2 regions of the Actinokineospora alba genome follow, and region 2 is predicted to be linked to the other one. Evidence: riboswitches for the same ligand, from Rfam matches in the RefSeq annotation. Region 2 holds a riboswitch; the other holds the start of a gene.
What was found. Region 2 has a riboswitch for glycine ahead of gcvT (glycine cleavage system aminomethyltransferase GcvT). Riboswitches for the same ligand answer to the same signal wherever they lie in the genome.
Positions count from the first base shown of each region.

Region 1: linked by a shared signal. The riboswitch ahead of gcvP (aminomethyl-transferring glycine dehydrogenase) and the one ahead of gcvT (glycine cleavage system aminomethyltransferase GcvT) in region 2 are both predicted to bind glycine.

Region 1 covers NZ_SNXU01000001.1:4,723,115-4,730,433, reverse strand. Annotated here, with positions in the region: gene C8E96_RS21845 (aldo/keto reductase) at 1-344, opposite strand, end outside; gene rnhA (ribonuclease HI) at 430-909, shown strand; gene C8E96_RS21835 (RNA polymerase sigma factor) at 924-2,069, opposite strand; gene C8E96_RS21830 (YciI family protein) at 2,084-2,491, opposite strand; gene gcvP (aminomethyl-transferring glycine dehydrogenase) at 2,650-5,517, opposite strand; glycine riboswitch at 5,697-5,797, opposite strand; gene C8E96_RS21820 (GNAT family N-acetyltransferase) at 5,876-6,655, shown strand; gene C8E96_RS33755 (hypothetical protein) at 6,723-7,319, opposite strand, start outside.
Region 2 covers NZ_SNXU01000001.1:4,415,839-4,423,157, reverse strand. Annotated here, with positions in the region: gene ku (non-homologous end joining protein Ku) at 1-248, shown strand, start outside; gene C8E96_RS33425 (hypothetical protein) at 245-406, shown strand; gene C8E96_RS20445 (L-serine ammonia-lyase) at 393-1,766, opposite strand; gene glyA (serine hydroxymethyltransferase) at 1,842-3,113, opposite strand; gene gcvH (glycine cleavage system protein GcvH) at 3,119-3,496, opposite strand; gene gcvT (glycine cleavage system aminomethyltransferase GcvT) at 3,516-4,613, opposite strand; glycine riboswitch at 4,915-5,022, opposite strand; gene C8E96_RS20425 (energy-coupling factor ABC transporter ATP-binding protein) at 5,054-5,782, opposite strand; gene cbiQ (cobalt ECF transporter T component CbiQ) at 5,779-6,516, opposite strand; gene C8E96_RS20415 (PDGLE domain-containing protein) at 6,517-6,849, opposite strand; gene C8E96_RS20410 (energy-coupling factor ABC transporter permease) at 6,846-7,319, opposite strand, start outside.

The sequences.
Region 1 (7,319 bases), 310 kb from region 2:
GCGCCGGGTGCGGGCCAGTGGATCAGGAACAGGTCGAGGTAGTCGAGGCCGAGCTTCGTCAGACTCTCGTCAAACGCCCGCAGCGCCTCGTCGTAGCCCTGCCGGTCGTTCCAGACCTTGGTCGTGACGTAGAGGTCCTCACGCGGCACCCCGGATTCGGCAAGGGCCTGGCCGGTGCCCACCTCGTTGCGGTAGTACGCGGCGGTGTCGAAGCTGCGGTACCCGGCATCGATGGCGGTGGCCACGACCGCGCGGACCTCGTCGTCGGGCACCTGGAACACCCCGAAGCCGAGCTGCGGGATGGTGGTGCCGTCGTTCAGCGAGATGTCAGGGTTGGGCGACATGCGGCGGTTTCCTCCTGTGTGGATGTTCTCCACCAGGTGCCAACTCCCGGCGGGCCGACATATTCCCGCCGCTAGGATCGCGCCAATGACCGTGGTCGAGATCTACACCGATGGCGCCTGCATCCCCAATCCCGGCCCGGGCGGCTGGGGCGCGGTCCTGCGCTACGGCGGCCACGAACGCGAACTGCGCGGCGGCGACGCGGGTGAGACGACCAACAACCGGATGGAGCTGATGGCGCCCATCCAGGCTTTGGAGACGCTGACCAGGCCGGCCAAGGTGGACCTGTTCACCGACAGCACCTACGTCCGCAACGGCATCACCAAGTGGGTCACCACCTGGAAGTCCAACGGCTGGATGACGAGCGCCAAGAAGCCCGTGGCCAACGAAGACCTCTGGCGCCGCCTCGACCTGGCCGCCGCCCGCCACGACATCGAGTGGCACTGGGTCAAGGGCCACGCAGGCCACCCCGACAACGAACGCGCCGACCGCCTGGCGTTGGCGGGCCTGCACGACGCCTTGCTGGAAGCGGGACTGGAACTCCCCGTCAGCCGCAAGCGCGGCTGAGAACCCGCCCACGGTCAGCCGCGCAGCCGATCGTTGAGCCGTGCGGCCTGGCGGGTGAGGTGGTCGCGTTCGGGCAGGCTGGACGCCGACCGGGCGGCCTCGGCGTAAAGCCGCGCAGCGGTGACCGGGTCACCGTCACGCTCGTGCAGGTACGCCGCGACGGCGGTGTGGCGGGGCAGGCCGGGGTCGAGCTCGGCCAGGGCGGCCAGCCCTGTCCGCGGCCCGTCGGCCTCGCCGACCGCGACCGCCCGGTTGAGCCGGGCCACCGGGCTGTCGGTGAGGCGCACCAGTTCGTCGTACCACTCGACGATCTGCACCCAGTCGGTCTCCTCGGCCGTGCGGGCGTCGGCGTGCAGCGCGGCGATGGCGGCCTGGGCCTGGAACTCGCCCAGGCGGTCACGGGCGAGCGCGGCCTGGAGCACCTCCACGCCCTCGGTGATCAAGCGGGTGTCCCAGAGCCCGCGGTCCTGCTCGGCGAGCGGCACGAGCGCGCCGTCCGGTCCGGTGCGGGCCGGGCGCCGGGCGTGGTGGAGCAGCATGAGCGCGAGCAGGCCCGCGATCTCCTCATGGTGGATCTTCGCCGCCAGCAGGCGGGTGAGCCGGATCGCCTCGGCGGACAGGTCGACGTCGCCGGAGTAGCCCTCGTTGAAGACCAGGTAGAGCACGCGCAGCACCGTGGCGACATCACCGGGCTGGGTGAACCGCACATCCGAGACGGTCCGCTTGGCCCGGCTGATCCGCTGGGCCATGGTCGCCTCCGGCACCAGGTAGGCCTGCGCGATCTGCCGCGTCGTGAGGCCGCCGACCGCGCGCAGCGTGAGCGCGACAGCCGACGCCGGGGTCAACGACGGGTGCGCGCACAGGAAGTACAGCTGCAGCGTGTCGTCCACCGCCTCGACCGCACCGGGCTCGGGCTCTTCCTCGACGCGCACCTCGCGGATCCGCCGGGAGGTGTCGGCGCGGACGGCGTCGAGGAACTTGCGCCAGGCGACGGTGACCAGCCACCCCTTGGGATCGCGCGGCGGGTCGTCCGGCCACACTCGCAACGCCTCGACCAGCGCGTCTTGCACGGCATCCTCGGCCGCCGCGAAGTCCGCACCGCGGCGGACGAGGATGCCGATCACGCTCGGGGTGAGGGTCCGCAGCAGGACCTCGTCCACCCTGCCCACCGCGGTCACTCGGTGATGGTCGGGGACACGCCGTAGAACGGGCGCAGCTCCAACCACTCATGGATCGGCTTGCCACCGGCACCCGGAGCCGCGGACAGCTCACCCGCCAGCTCGATCGCCCGCTCGTAGGTCTCGACGTCGATCACCATCCACCCGGCGATCAAGTCCTTCGTCTCCGCGAACGGGCCATCGGTCACCGGCGGGCGACCCTCGCCGTCGTAACGGACGAACGTGCCCTCCGGGGCAAGCGCCTGACCGTCGACGTACTCACCGGTGCCCTTGAGCTTGGCGGCGAAGTCATGCATGTACTGCATGTGTGCGGAAACCTCGTCCGGCGTCCACTGGTCCATCGGCACGTTGTTGACCGGTGCGGGCGCGCCACGGTAGTGCTTGAGAAGCAGGTACTTGGCCATGATGTTCTCCTTCGCGGTACAGCCATTGTGGCCGTTTCACTCGGGAGACGGAGCCGCGCCCGGGTTCTCGACATCCCACGCGGACAATTTTCGAAATTTCTCACCCGAGCTGAAACGGGCCCCGCCGAAGGTTATCGGCGGGGCCCGTCAGCAGGCGATCAGCTCTGGTAGGCGTCCAGCGGCGGGCAGGAGCAGACCAGGTTGCGGTCGCCCTTGGCGCCATCGATGCGGCGCACCGGGGGCCAGATCTTGGTGGCGCTGACGCCCGCCGGGTAGACCGCTTCCTCCCGCGTGTACGGGTGGTCCCACTTGCCCGCGATCGACGCGGCCGTGTGCGGGGCGTTGCGCAGCGGGTTGTCCTCCAGCGGCCAGTCCCCCGCCGCGACCCGGTCGACCTCGCCCTTGATGGCGATCATGGCGTCGCAGAAGCGGTCGATCTCGGCCAGGTCCTCGGACTCCGTCGGCTCCACCATCAACGTGCCCGCGACCGGGAACGACATGGTCGGGGCGTGCAGGCCGTAGTCGGCGAGCCGCTTGGCCACGTCGTCGACGGTGATGCCGGTGGCCTTGGTCATCGGGCGCAGGTCGAGGATGCACTCGTGGGCCACGAAGCCGCCCTCACCGGTGTAGAGGACCGGGAAGTGCTCGTCGAGCCGACGCGCGACGTAGTTGGCCGCCGCGACCGCGGTCAGGGTGGCGCGGCGCAGGCCGTCGGCGCCCATCATCCGGACGTAGGCCCACGAGATCGGCAGGATCGACGCGCTGCCCCACGGGGCCGCGCTGATCGGGCCGACGCCGGTGGCCGGGCCCGCCAGCGGCTGCAGCGGGTGGTTCGGCAGGAACGGCGCGAGGTGCGAGCGCACGCCGATCGGGCCGACGCCGGGGCCGCCGCCGCCGTGCGGGATGCAGAAGGTCTTGTGCAGGTTCAGGTGCGACACGTCCGAGCCGAACTTGCCGTACCGCGCGAGACCGATCAGCGCGTTGAGGTTCGCACCGTCCACATAGACCTGACCACCGGCGTCGTGCACCAGGGCGCAGACCTCGCGCACGGTGTCCTCGTAGACCCCGTGGGTGGACGGGTAGGTGATCATGATCGCGGCGAGGTCGTCGGCGTGCTCGGCGACGCTGGCCCGCAGGTGGTCCATGTCGATGTTGCCCGAGTCGTCGCACTTGACGACGGCGACGCGCATGCCCGCCATGACCGCGCTGGCCGCGTTGGTGCCGTGCGCGCTCGACGGGATCAGGCAGACGTCGCGCTCACCGTGGCCCTGGGAGCGGTGGTACGCGCGGATCGCCAGCAGGCCGGCGAACTCGCCCTGGCTGCCCGCGTTGGGCTGGAGGCTGACCGCGTCGTACCCGGTGAGCTGGGCGAGCCAGGTCTCCAGGTCCTTGATCACCTGGAGGATGCCCGCGGCGTCCTCGGCCGGGGCGAACGGGTGCAGGTCGGCGAAGGCGGGCCAGGTGATCGGCTCCATCTCCGCGGTCGCGTTGAGCTTCATCGTGCAGGAGCCCAGCGGGATCATGCTGCGGTCCAGCGCGACGTCCTTGTCCGAAAGCGAGCGCAGGTAGCGCAGCAGCGCGGTCTCGGAGCGGTGGGTGCTGAACACCGGGTGCGTCAGGTACGCCGAGGTCCGCACCAGCTCGGCCGGGATGGCGTCGTCGGTGTCGAGGTCGAGCGCGTCGGCGTCGGCGCTCACGCCGAACGCCTGCCACACCAGGGCGAGCGTGTCGCGGGAGGTGGTCTCGTCGCACGCGACGCCCACGTGGTCGGCGTCGACCAGGCGCAGGTTGACGCCCAGGTCGCGGGCCGCCGAGACGACGTCCGCGGCCTTGCCGGGCACTCGGACCTGCACGGTGTCGAAGAACGAGTCGGTCACGACGTCCACGCCACCGGCGCGCAGGCCCGCGGCCAGCACGGCGGCCATGCGGTGCGCGCGGGTCGCGATGGCCTTGAGGCCGTCGGGGCCGTGGTAGACGGCGTACATCGAGGCGACGACGGCGAGCAGCACCTGCGCGGTGCAGATGTTCGACGTGGCCTTCTCGCGGCGGATGTGCTGCTCACGGGTCTGCAGCGCGAGCCGGTAGGCGAGGTTGCCATCGGCGTCGGTGGACACGCCGACGAGCCGACCCGGCAGCTGGCGCTCCAGTCCGGCGTGGACGGCCATGTAACCGGCGTGCGGTCCGCCGAAGCCCATGGGGACACCAAAGCGCTGGGTGGTGCCGACGACGACGTCGGCGCCGATCTCGCCGGGCGCGCGGAGCACGGTCAGCGAGAGCAGGTCGGCGGTGACCGCGACCTTCGCGCCGCGCTCGTGGGCATCGGCGATCAGGGCCTCGTGGTCACGAACCGCGCCGCTGGCACCCGGGTAGGACAGCAGGACACCGAAGAAGTCGCCCTCGGGGAGACCGTCGGCCAGGTCGGCGACGACGACCTCGATGCCGAGGGGCTCCGCGCGGGTCTCGATGACGGCGATGGTCTGCGGGAAGGTGTCGGCGTCGACGACGAACCGGGCCGACTTCGACCGGCCCGCGCGGCGCACCAGGGTCATCGCCTCAGCGGCCGCGGTGGACTCGTCGAGCATCGACGCGTTCGCCGTGGGCAGGCCGGACAGGTCGGCGACCATGGTCTGGAAGTTGAGGAGGGCTTCGAGCCTGCCCTGGGAGATCTCCGGCTGGTACGGCGTGTACGCGGTGTACCAGGCAGGGCTTTCCAGCACGTTGCGGCGGATCACCGGCGGCGTCACGGTGCCGTAGTAGCCCAGACCGATCATCTGGGTGAGGGTGCGGTTGCGGGAGGCCAGCTCACGCAGTTCGGCGAGCGAGCCGAACTCGGTCGCGGGCGGCGGGAGCTGAAGGCCCATGTCGCTCTCGCGGATCGACTCCGGCACGGCGCGCTGGGCGAGTTCCTCAAGCGACCCGACCCCGATGACGTCGAGGATCTTCGCCAGCTCAGCGGGGCGTGGACCGACGTGCCGGTCGGCGAACAGGGTGCCGTGCTCGAGCGCGGCGAGGGGGATCCGTGTCATGGTGCAGCTCCTCCGGCGATACAAGGGGTCGGGCCTGAGCGGGTTGGTTGCCCGCTTGGCCCTCCCCCTCTGTCCGTGCCCGAGAACCCGAGCGCCTGAGAGCTTCGTCCGAACTGCCGGACTTGCACCTTCGGCGGGGCTTCCCAGGGGTACCTGGGTCGCCCGCTTTCCAGAGGCGTCTCGCCCACGCGGTCCTTGTGCCTGAGAGGTTCCGGGGAGGATTTGCTCCTTCGGCGTCGACACGGCCGGTTGACCGCTCGAGCTCTCCCGCGTGGGATCAGCGACGACACCGTGAAGTCTAGACGGTGGGTATCCAAAGTCGTTTGCCCAGATGCTCAATGCGGGGTCCACTGTCGCAATGGACACCTCATCGGCACTCTCCGCGTTCGACCGGCAACTCAGGCGTGACGTTCCGCCGGGTGATTCGGCCACCAGAGTGGAGCGGACCGCCCGACTCGTCCGGCACGTCAGCGACCAGGCGCACAGCTGGACCGGGGTCGTGTGGACCGACCTGGACGACGACACCGCCGACGCCGCGATCGCCGCCGAGGCCCCGTTCTTCCGCGGCGGATACGAGTGGAAGTACTACACCCATGACCTCCCCGTGGACCTGCCCCACCGGCTGCGGGCGGCGGGCCTGCACCAGGGGGAACTGGAGGCGGTGATGGTCGCCGAGGCAGCCGAGGTCCCCGATTTCGCCCCGCCCGCTGGCGTCGAACTGGTCGACGTGACAGACGAGGAAGGCATCATCGCGGCCACCGACGTGCACGACGTCGTCTTCGGGCAGGACCACCACGTATTGCGTGAGCGGCTCTTGGCCGTCCTGGCCGAGGCCCCGGAGACCCTGGACGTGGTGCTCGCGGTCGCCGGCGACACACCGGTGAGCGCCGCGCGAACCGACTACTACCCGGGCACCGAGTTCGCCGGACTCTGGGGTGGCGGGACGTTGGAGGCGTGGCGCGGCAAGGGCATCTACAAGGCCCTGGTCAGTCACCGCGCCCGCCGAGCCCAGGCCCGGGGAGTGCGTTATCTGCAGGTGGACGCGCTTCCGACCAGCGAGCCGATCCTGAGCCGCATCGGCTTCACCCGCCTGACCTCAACCAGGCCCTTCACTGCGCCGCCTCCCCGGAATTCATAGTGTTGGTCACCGGCCGGGTCATGGTGCGGATGGTGGGTAACCGTGGTCGAGCGCCGTCACGGTCCCCTTAGGTGCGGGTGGGTGGGTAGCCGGGCTGCTGCGGCGGATAGCCAGGCTGCTGTGGCAGGTAGCCGGGTTGCGGTGGGTAGCCAGGTTGCGGGTAGCCGGGCTGCTGGGGGTAGCCGTAGCCCGGCGCCTGCTGGGCGAACGCGGGCGGCTTGTAGCCACGCATTCCCTGGCCGACCGGAGGCAGCATGACGATGACGGTGGCGGCCAGCCACACCAGCAGCACGATCACCAGGAACGCCATCCGGCTCGCACCGCCGAGGCTGACGACCCTGATCACCGCGTACACGTAGTACAGCGACACGACCACACCCAGCCCGGCCAGCGTCCACCGCGCGAAGCCGAGCCGGAAGAACATCGCGATCGCCAGCAGCAACACGGCCGCGCCGATCCCAGCGGTGATCCACAGGAGAGCCTGTCGGGAATCCGCGGACGCGTCTCCGTTGCCGAACGCGATGCCGATGGACGACACCGCGATCTCCGGGTAGTCGAAACCGCCCCGGGACGCGGCCTGGCCGGTCAGGGTCCCGATGACGATGCACAGAGCCGAACACAGCACGAAGAGGCTGGCGGACACGTAGGCCATGACCCGGCTGGG
Region 2 (7,319 bases):
CGCCGAGCGAGCCGACGAAGGTCGTGGACCTGTTCGACGCGTTGAGCAAGAGCGTCGAAAGCCGCAAGAAACGCCGCGAGGAATCCCCGGAACCGGCTGAGGATCTGTCTAGCCTGACGAAGGCAGAGCTCGACAAGCTGGCCCGTGACCTCGACGTCAAGGGACGTTCGAAGATGACCCGCGATGAGCTGGAAGAGGCGGTGAAATCGGCGAAGGGCACGGGCGCGAAGAAGAGGAGGGCTTCATGACCTGCTCCGAGTGCCTCGCTCACGTCTCGCATTGCCACGGCACGCTGATCGTCGACCTGGTGGCTGTGGAATGCACCGACGCCGACTGCGTCGACCTCGACCCCGCGCGCCACGCGTTGGTGGTCGCGCGGGGGCGCGTGCCCGTCAGCACTCGATGACGTTGAGGGCCAAGCCGCCGCGCGAGGTTTCCTTGTACTTGGTGTGCATGTCGGCGCCGGTCTGACGCATGGTCTTGATGACCTTGTCCAGGTGCACGATGTGGGTGCCGTCGCCGCGCAGGGCCATCCGGGAGGCGTTGATGGCCTTTGTGGACCCGACCGCGTTGCGTTCGATGCACGGGATCTGCACCAGGCCGCCCACCGGGTCGCACGTCAGTCCCAAATGGTGTTCCAGGCCGATCTCCGCCGCGTTCTCGACCTGCGCGACCGAGCCGCCCAGCACCGCCGTCAGGCCGGCCGCCGCCATCGCGCACGCCGAGCCGACCTCGCCCTGGCAGCCGACCTCGGCGCCCGAGATCGAGCCGGTTTCCTTGAGCACCACGCCGATCGCGGCGGCGGTGAGCAGGAAGTCGATCACACCGTCCTCTGTGGCCACCGACAGGAACCGCGTGTAGTAGTGCAGGACCGCGGGGATGATGCCCGCGGCGCCGTTCGTCGGGGCGGTGACGATCCGGCCGCCGGAGGCGTTCTCCTCGTTGACGGCCAGCGCGAACAGCGTGACCCAGTCCATGACGTAGAGCGGGTCGCCCGCGCCGTCCTCGGACAGCAGCTTGTCGTGCAGCGCCTTCGCGCGGCGGGGGACCTTCAGGCCGCCGGGGAGGACACCGTCCTGCTCGCAGCCGCGCGTCACACAGTCCTGCATGACCTGCCAGATCGCCAGCAGCCCTTCGCGGACCTCGGCCTCGGTGCGCCACACCAGTTCGTTGCGCAGCATCACCTGCGCGATGGTCAGGTCGTTGGCCGCGCAGTGCTCCATCAGCTCCGCGCCCGTGCGGAACGGGAACGGGACTGGTGTGGTGTCGGCGGAGATGACCGGGCCGTCGGCCGCGGTCTCGTCGAGCACGAAGCCGCCGCCGACCGAGTAGTACGTGCGTTCGGCGAACAGGCCGCCCGCGGCGTCCCAGGCGGCGAAGGTCATGCCGTTGGGGTGCAGCGGCAGCGACTTGCGCCGGTGCATGACGAGATCGTCGTCCTCGGTGAACCTGACCGTGTGCCTGCCGAGCAGCCGCAGCTGCCCCTCCTCGCGGATCTTGGCGACCCGCGGGCCGACGGAGGCCGTATCGATGTCTTCCGGGCGTTCGCCCTCCAGGCCCAGCAGCACGGCCTTGTCGCTGCCGTGGCCGTGGCCGGTCGCGCCGAGGGAGCCGAACAGCTCCACGCGCACGCGGGCCACCCGGTCGAGGTCGCCGCGTTCGGAAAGGCCGTCGACGAACATCAGCGCCGCGCGCATCGGGCCCACCGTGTGCGAACTGGACGGGCCGATACCGATGCTGAACAAGTCGAACACACTGATAGCCACGACGAACCTTCCACTTCCAAAATTCAGCGTACTCGGGCCACACCAGGTCGTGGTGTGGCCCGAGCGCCGCGTTGTTCAGCCCAAGTCGGGGTAAAGCGGGCGTCGCTTGACCAGCAGGTCCACGCGGTCGCGCAGCTCCTGCCGGGTGGTGTCGTCGAAGTCCGGGCCCAGCGCGACGGCGATGATGTCGGAGACCTCGGCGAAGTCCTCGGCGTCGAAGCCGCGGGTGGCCAGCGCCGGGGTGCCGATCCGCAGCCCGGAGGTGATCATCGGCGGCCGCGGGTCGAACGGGACGGCGTTGCGGTTGACCGTGATGCCGACCGAGTGCAGCCGGTCCTCGGCCTGCTGGCCGTCGAGTGCCGAGTTCACCAGGTCGACCAGGACCAGGTGGACGTCGGTGCCGCCGGTGAGGACCTTCACGCCTGCCTCGGCGCAGTCCGACCGGGAGAGCCGGTCGGCCAGGATCTTCGCGCCCTCGAGCACGCGGCGCTGCCGCTCGGCGAACTCCTCCGAGGCGGCGATCTTGAACGCCACGGCCTTGGCCGCGATGACGTGCTCCAGCGGGCCACCCTGCTGGCCGGGGAACACCGCGGAGTTGACCTTCTTGGCCAGTCCCTTGCGGCAGAGGATCACTCCGCCGCGGGGGCCGCCGAGGGTCTTGTGGGTCGTGGTGGTCACCAGGTCGGCGTGCGGCACGGGGCTGGGGTGCAGACCCGCGGCGACGAGACCGGCGAAGTGCGCCATGTCGACCATCAGCAGCGCGCCGACCGAGTCGGCGATGCGGCGGAACTCGGCGAAGTCGAGCTGGCGCGGGTAGGCCGACCAGCCCGCCACGATCAGCTTCGGCTGCGCCTCCACGGCGAGGCGCTCGACCTCGGCCATGTCGACGATCCCGGTCTCCTGGTCGACGTGGTAGGCCACGACGTTGTAGAGCTTGCCCGAGAAATTGATCTTCATGCCGTGCGTCAGGTGACCGCCGTGCGCGAGATCGAGGCCGAGGATCGTGTCGCCGGGGTTGAGCACGGAGACCATCGCCGCGGCGTTGGCCTGCGCGCCCGAGTGCGGCTGCACGTTGGCGTGCTCGGCGCCGAAGAGGGCCTTGACCCGGTCGATCGCGAGCTGCTCGATGACGTCGACGTGCTCGCAGCCGCCGTAGTAGCGGCGGCCGGGGTAGCCCTCGGCGTACTTGTTCGTCAGCACCGAGCCCTGCGCCTCGAGCACGCCCACCGGGGCGAAGTTCTCCGAGGCGATCATCTCCAGGGTCGACTGCTGGCGGTGCAGCTCGGCGTCGACAGCCGCGGCGACGTCGGGGTCGACCTCGGCGAGGGACTGTCCGAAGGTGCTCATCCGGCTCAGTCTTCCTTGGTCAGCGCGTTGTACGCGGCGACGTCGAGCAGGTCGGTGTCGCCCTCGACGGCGACCTTGAAGAGCCAGCCCTCGCCGAACGGGTCGGTGTTGACCACACCGGGGTCGTCCACGACGGCCTCGTTGACCGCCACGACCTCGCCGTTGACGGGGGCGTAGAGGTCGCTGACCGACTTGGTCGACTCGATCTCGCCGCAGGTGTCGCCCGCGACGAGCTTGTCGCCGACCTCGGGGAGTTGGACGAAGACGACGTCGCCGAGCGCCTCAGCTGCGTAAACGGTGATGCCGACGGTTGCGGTGCCCGCGTCGCCGAGGTCGACCCACTCGTGTTCCTCGGTGTAGCCGAGGTTCTCCGGATTGCTCATCTCTGTCTTGTTCTCCTGATCAGGCGGGACGCTGGTAGAAGGGCAGCTCGACGACCTCGACCGGCGTCGACGTGCCACGGATGTCGACGGCCAGGGCCGTGCCGGGCTCGCTGAGAGCGGTCGGCACGTACGCCATGGCGATCGGGTGGCCGAGCGTCGGTGAGAGGGCGCCGCTGGTCACGGTACCTACCGGGTTTCCGTCTCCGTCGAGAACGGGGTACCCGTGTCGGGGGGCGCGACGGCCGGTGCTGGTGAGCCCGACTCGCACGGTTCCCACGATATTGTCCTTGCGGCGCTCGAGGGCCTCGCGGCCGACGAAGTCACCGGGCTTCTCGAACTTCACGACCCGGCCGAGGCCGGCGTCGAACGGGGTGAACTCGGGGCCGAGCTCATTGCCGTACAGCGGCATCCCGGCCTCCAGGCGCAGGGTGTCGCGGCAGGCCAGACCCGCCGGGACCAGCCCGTGGTCCTGGCCGATCTCGGTGATCGCGTTCCAGATGTCCTGGGCGTGCTCGGCCTCGGAGTACAGCTCGAAGCCGTCCTCGCCGGTGTAGCCGGTGCGCGCGAGCAGCACGTCGTGGCCCGCGGCGGTGGCCGGGACGCTCGCGTAGTACGACAGCTTGTCCAGGTCCGAGCCGGTCACCTTGCGCACGATCTCCGCCGAAGTCGGCCCCTGCACCGCGATGAGCGCGCAGGTGGCGGAGCGGTCGTTGACCTCGACGGCGAAGCCGGTGGACCGCTCGCGCAGCGCCTCGGCGACGACAGCGGCGTTGGAGGCGTTGGCCACGACCATGTAGTGGTCGGTGGCGAGCCGGTAGACGACCAGGTCGTCGAGCACGCCGCCGTCGGCGTCGCAGATCATCGTGTACCGCGCGCGGCCCGGCTTGACCTTGGACAGGTACCCGACCAGGGCGTAGTCGAGCGCACGGGCCGCCTCGGGACCGGTCAGCTCGATCTCACCCATGTGGCTGAGGTCGAACAGGCCGGACGCCTCGCGGACCGCCTTGTGCTCGGCCAGTTCACTGCCGTAGCGCAGCGGCATCGCCCAGCCTGCGAAGTCGGTGAACGAGGCGCCGAGGGCCTCGTGCACCGCGTGCAGCGGGGAGGGGTTGCTCATGGAAGTTCGGTCTCCTTTTGCGCGCGGGTGGACAGTGCTCGCCGCAGCGTGGCACGACCGGCGTGCGGATGCGACGCGGCGGAGTGCGCAGGTGATTGTGTCGAAGATGGGTTCGCAGCCGGTTGGGCGGCGTGGACGGTGCGGACGAGGGTCATGGAGCTCCTTGGGTACGACGCGACAGGGCACACCTGTCCCGTTGTGGGAACTCCCCCTCTGTCATGGCACCTGAGAGCTTCACCGCGGAGAGCGGCTTGCACCGTGGGTGAGACGCCGGATGTCGCGTCTGCTTTCCAGAGTGGCCTGGCCTGGAACGGTAGCTTTACCTGAGAGATTCCGGGGAGTTTGCTCCTTCGGTGCCCCACCTGTGCCGACCTGTGGCTGAGGGTGGAGGCTCTCCCGTTCCGACTCATGCGGCCCGGTATTCGGTTATGGCGCGAACCCTAGTCGAGGCGGAACCCGAACGGAAGTTCCAGCCGGTGCGCGGCGAGCAGCGCGGTGTCGGCCAGCAGGTCGCGGGTGGGTCCGTCGGCCACGATCACACCGCCGTCGATCAGCACGCTGCGCGGGCACACCTGCAGCGCGTAGGGCAGGTCGTGGGTGACCATCAGCATCGTGCGGTCCAGTCCGAGCAGGACCTCGGCCAGCTCACGGCGGGCCACCGGCTCCAGGTTCGCCGACGGCTCGTCCAGGACGAGGATCTCCGGCTCGCAGGCGAGGACGGTGGCGAGGGCGACCCGGCGGCGCTGCCCGCCGGACAGGTGCATCGGCGAGCGGTCGGCGTGCTCGGCCATCCCGACCGCGTCGAGGGCCTGCTTGACCCGGGCGTCGAGGTCGGCGCCGCGCAGGCCGAAGTTGGCCGGGCCGAACGCCACGTCGTCGCGCACGGTCGGCATGAACAGCTGGTCGTCGGGGTCCTGGAACACGACGCCGACCCGGCGGCGGATCTCCTTGAGGTTGGCCTTGGCCACCGGCAGGCCCGCGACCTCGATGCGGCCCGCGCCCGCGGTCAGCACGCCGTTGAGGTGCAGGACCAGCGTGGTCTTGCCCGCGCCGTTCGGCCCGAGCACCGCGACCCGCTCCCCCTCCTCGACCCGCAGGTCGACGCCGAAGAGCGCCTGGTGGCCGTCGGGGTAGGCGTAGGCGAGGCTCTCGACGAGCAGCGCGGTCATAACGAGGCTCCCAGGACGGCGGCGGCGATCACGGCGGGGACCAGCCCGAGCAGCCAGGCCCCGCGGCCCACCGGGCGCGGGTCGTCGGGCATCGCGCCCGCCCAGCCGCGCGACACCATCGCGAGGTGCACCCGTTCCCCTCTCTCATAGCTGCGGACGAACAGTGTGCCGATCCCCCGCGCGGTCGCGCCGACCTGCCACAGGAACCGGGGGTCGTGGCCCCGGCAGATCCGGGCGGTGCGCATCCGCCGCGCCTCGGCCGCGATGACCTCCAGGTACCGCAGCATGAGCGTGGCGATGGTGATCACCATCGCGGGCACCCGCAGCCGCTGCAGGCCGACGATCAGGTCACGCGGCGAGGTCGTGGCCGCCAGGGTGAGCGACACCAGGACGCCGAGGGTGCCTTTCGCCAGGATGTTCCAGCCCGCGAGCGCGCCCTGTTCGGACACGGTGACACCCAACAGGTCCACGGTGGGCCCGCCCGCGACGAACGGCAGCGCGAACGCCAGGATGACGAACGGCGTCTCGATCAGCGCCCGCTTCGCCAGCCACCCCGGCGGGATCCGCGCGACGGCCCAAACGCCTGCCAGGACGGCGAAGTAGAGCCCGAAGGCCAGGAACTCGGTGCGCCTGGTCGCCACCACGCACAGCACGAAGACGAGTGCTGTGACGATCTTCACCTGGGCGGGCAGGCGGTGGACCGGGGTGTCGCCGGGACGGTGGAAGGGCTGCACTCAGGTCGTGGATCGCTTGCGCAGCAACCAGAAGAGGCCGCCTGCCAGGCCCAGGGTCAGCAGCACGCCGAGGACGCCCGCCATCCCGGTCGACCGCTCGTCCCCGCCGACCGCGTAGTCGGCCAGGGGGCTCGACGAGAGCTGGTGCTCCCGCGCCCGCTGCGCGATGCAGTCGCCCTTGAGCCGCTCGGCGCCGTCGACCTCGACGACCTCGCAGCCCACCATGGTCGCGTGGTCGAGCCCGTCCGGGTCGGAGTCGGCGAGGTAGGACACGGCGCCCGCGATCACCAGGGCGACCAGCAGGAAGCCGATGAAGAACCCGCGCTTCCTCATGCCGCCACCCCCGCGGCGGTGCGCAGTTCCAGCGGCCGCTCGGTGCCGCGCAGCAGGTAGACCAAGTCGGGCCGGACCGCGGCGACGGCGCCGACGGTGAGCGCGGTGATGACGCCCTCACCGATGCCGATCAGGCAGTGCACCCCGATCACGGTCGCGGCGACCGTGCCCAGCGGGAACGAGGTCTCACCGCCCATCGCGAACTCCACGACGAACCCGACCGACGCCAGCACGGTGTTGAAAACCGCGGCGATGAACGCGACCGCGACGAGCCCGGCCCGGCCGTGCTGGGCGAGCCGCCGCAGCGCCAGCGCAACGAGGAATCCCGCGGCGGTGCCGATGAGGGCCATGTTGGTGATGTTCGCGCCCAGCGCGGTGATGCCACCGTCGGCGAAGACGAGCGCCTGCACGACCAGCACGATCGACACGCAGAGCGCGCCGACCCACGGCCCCACCAGGATCGCCGCGAG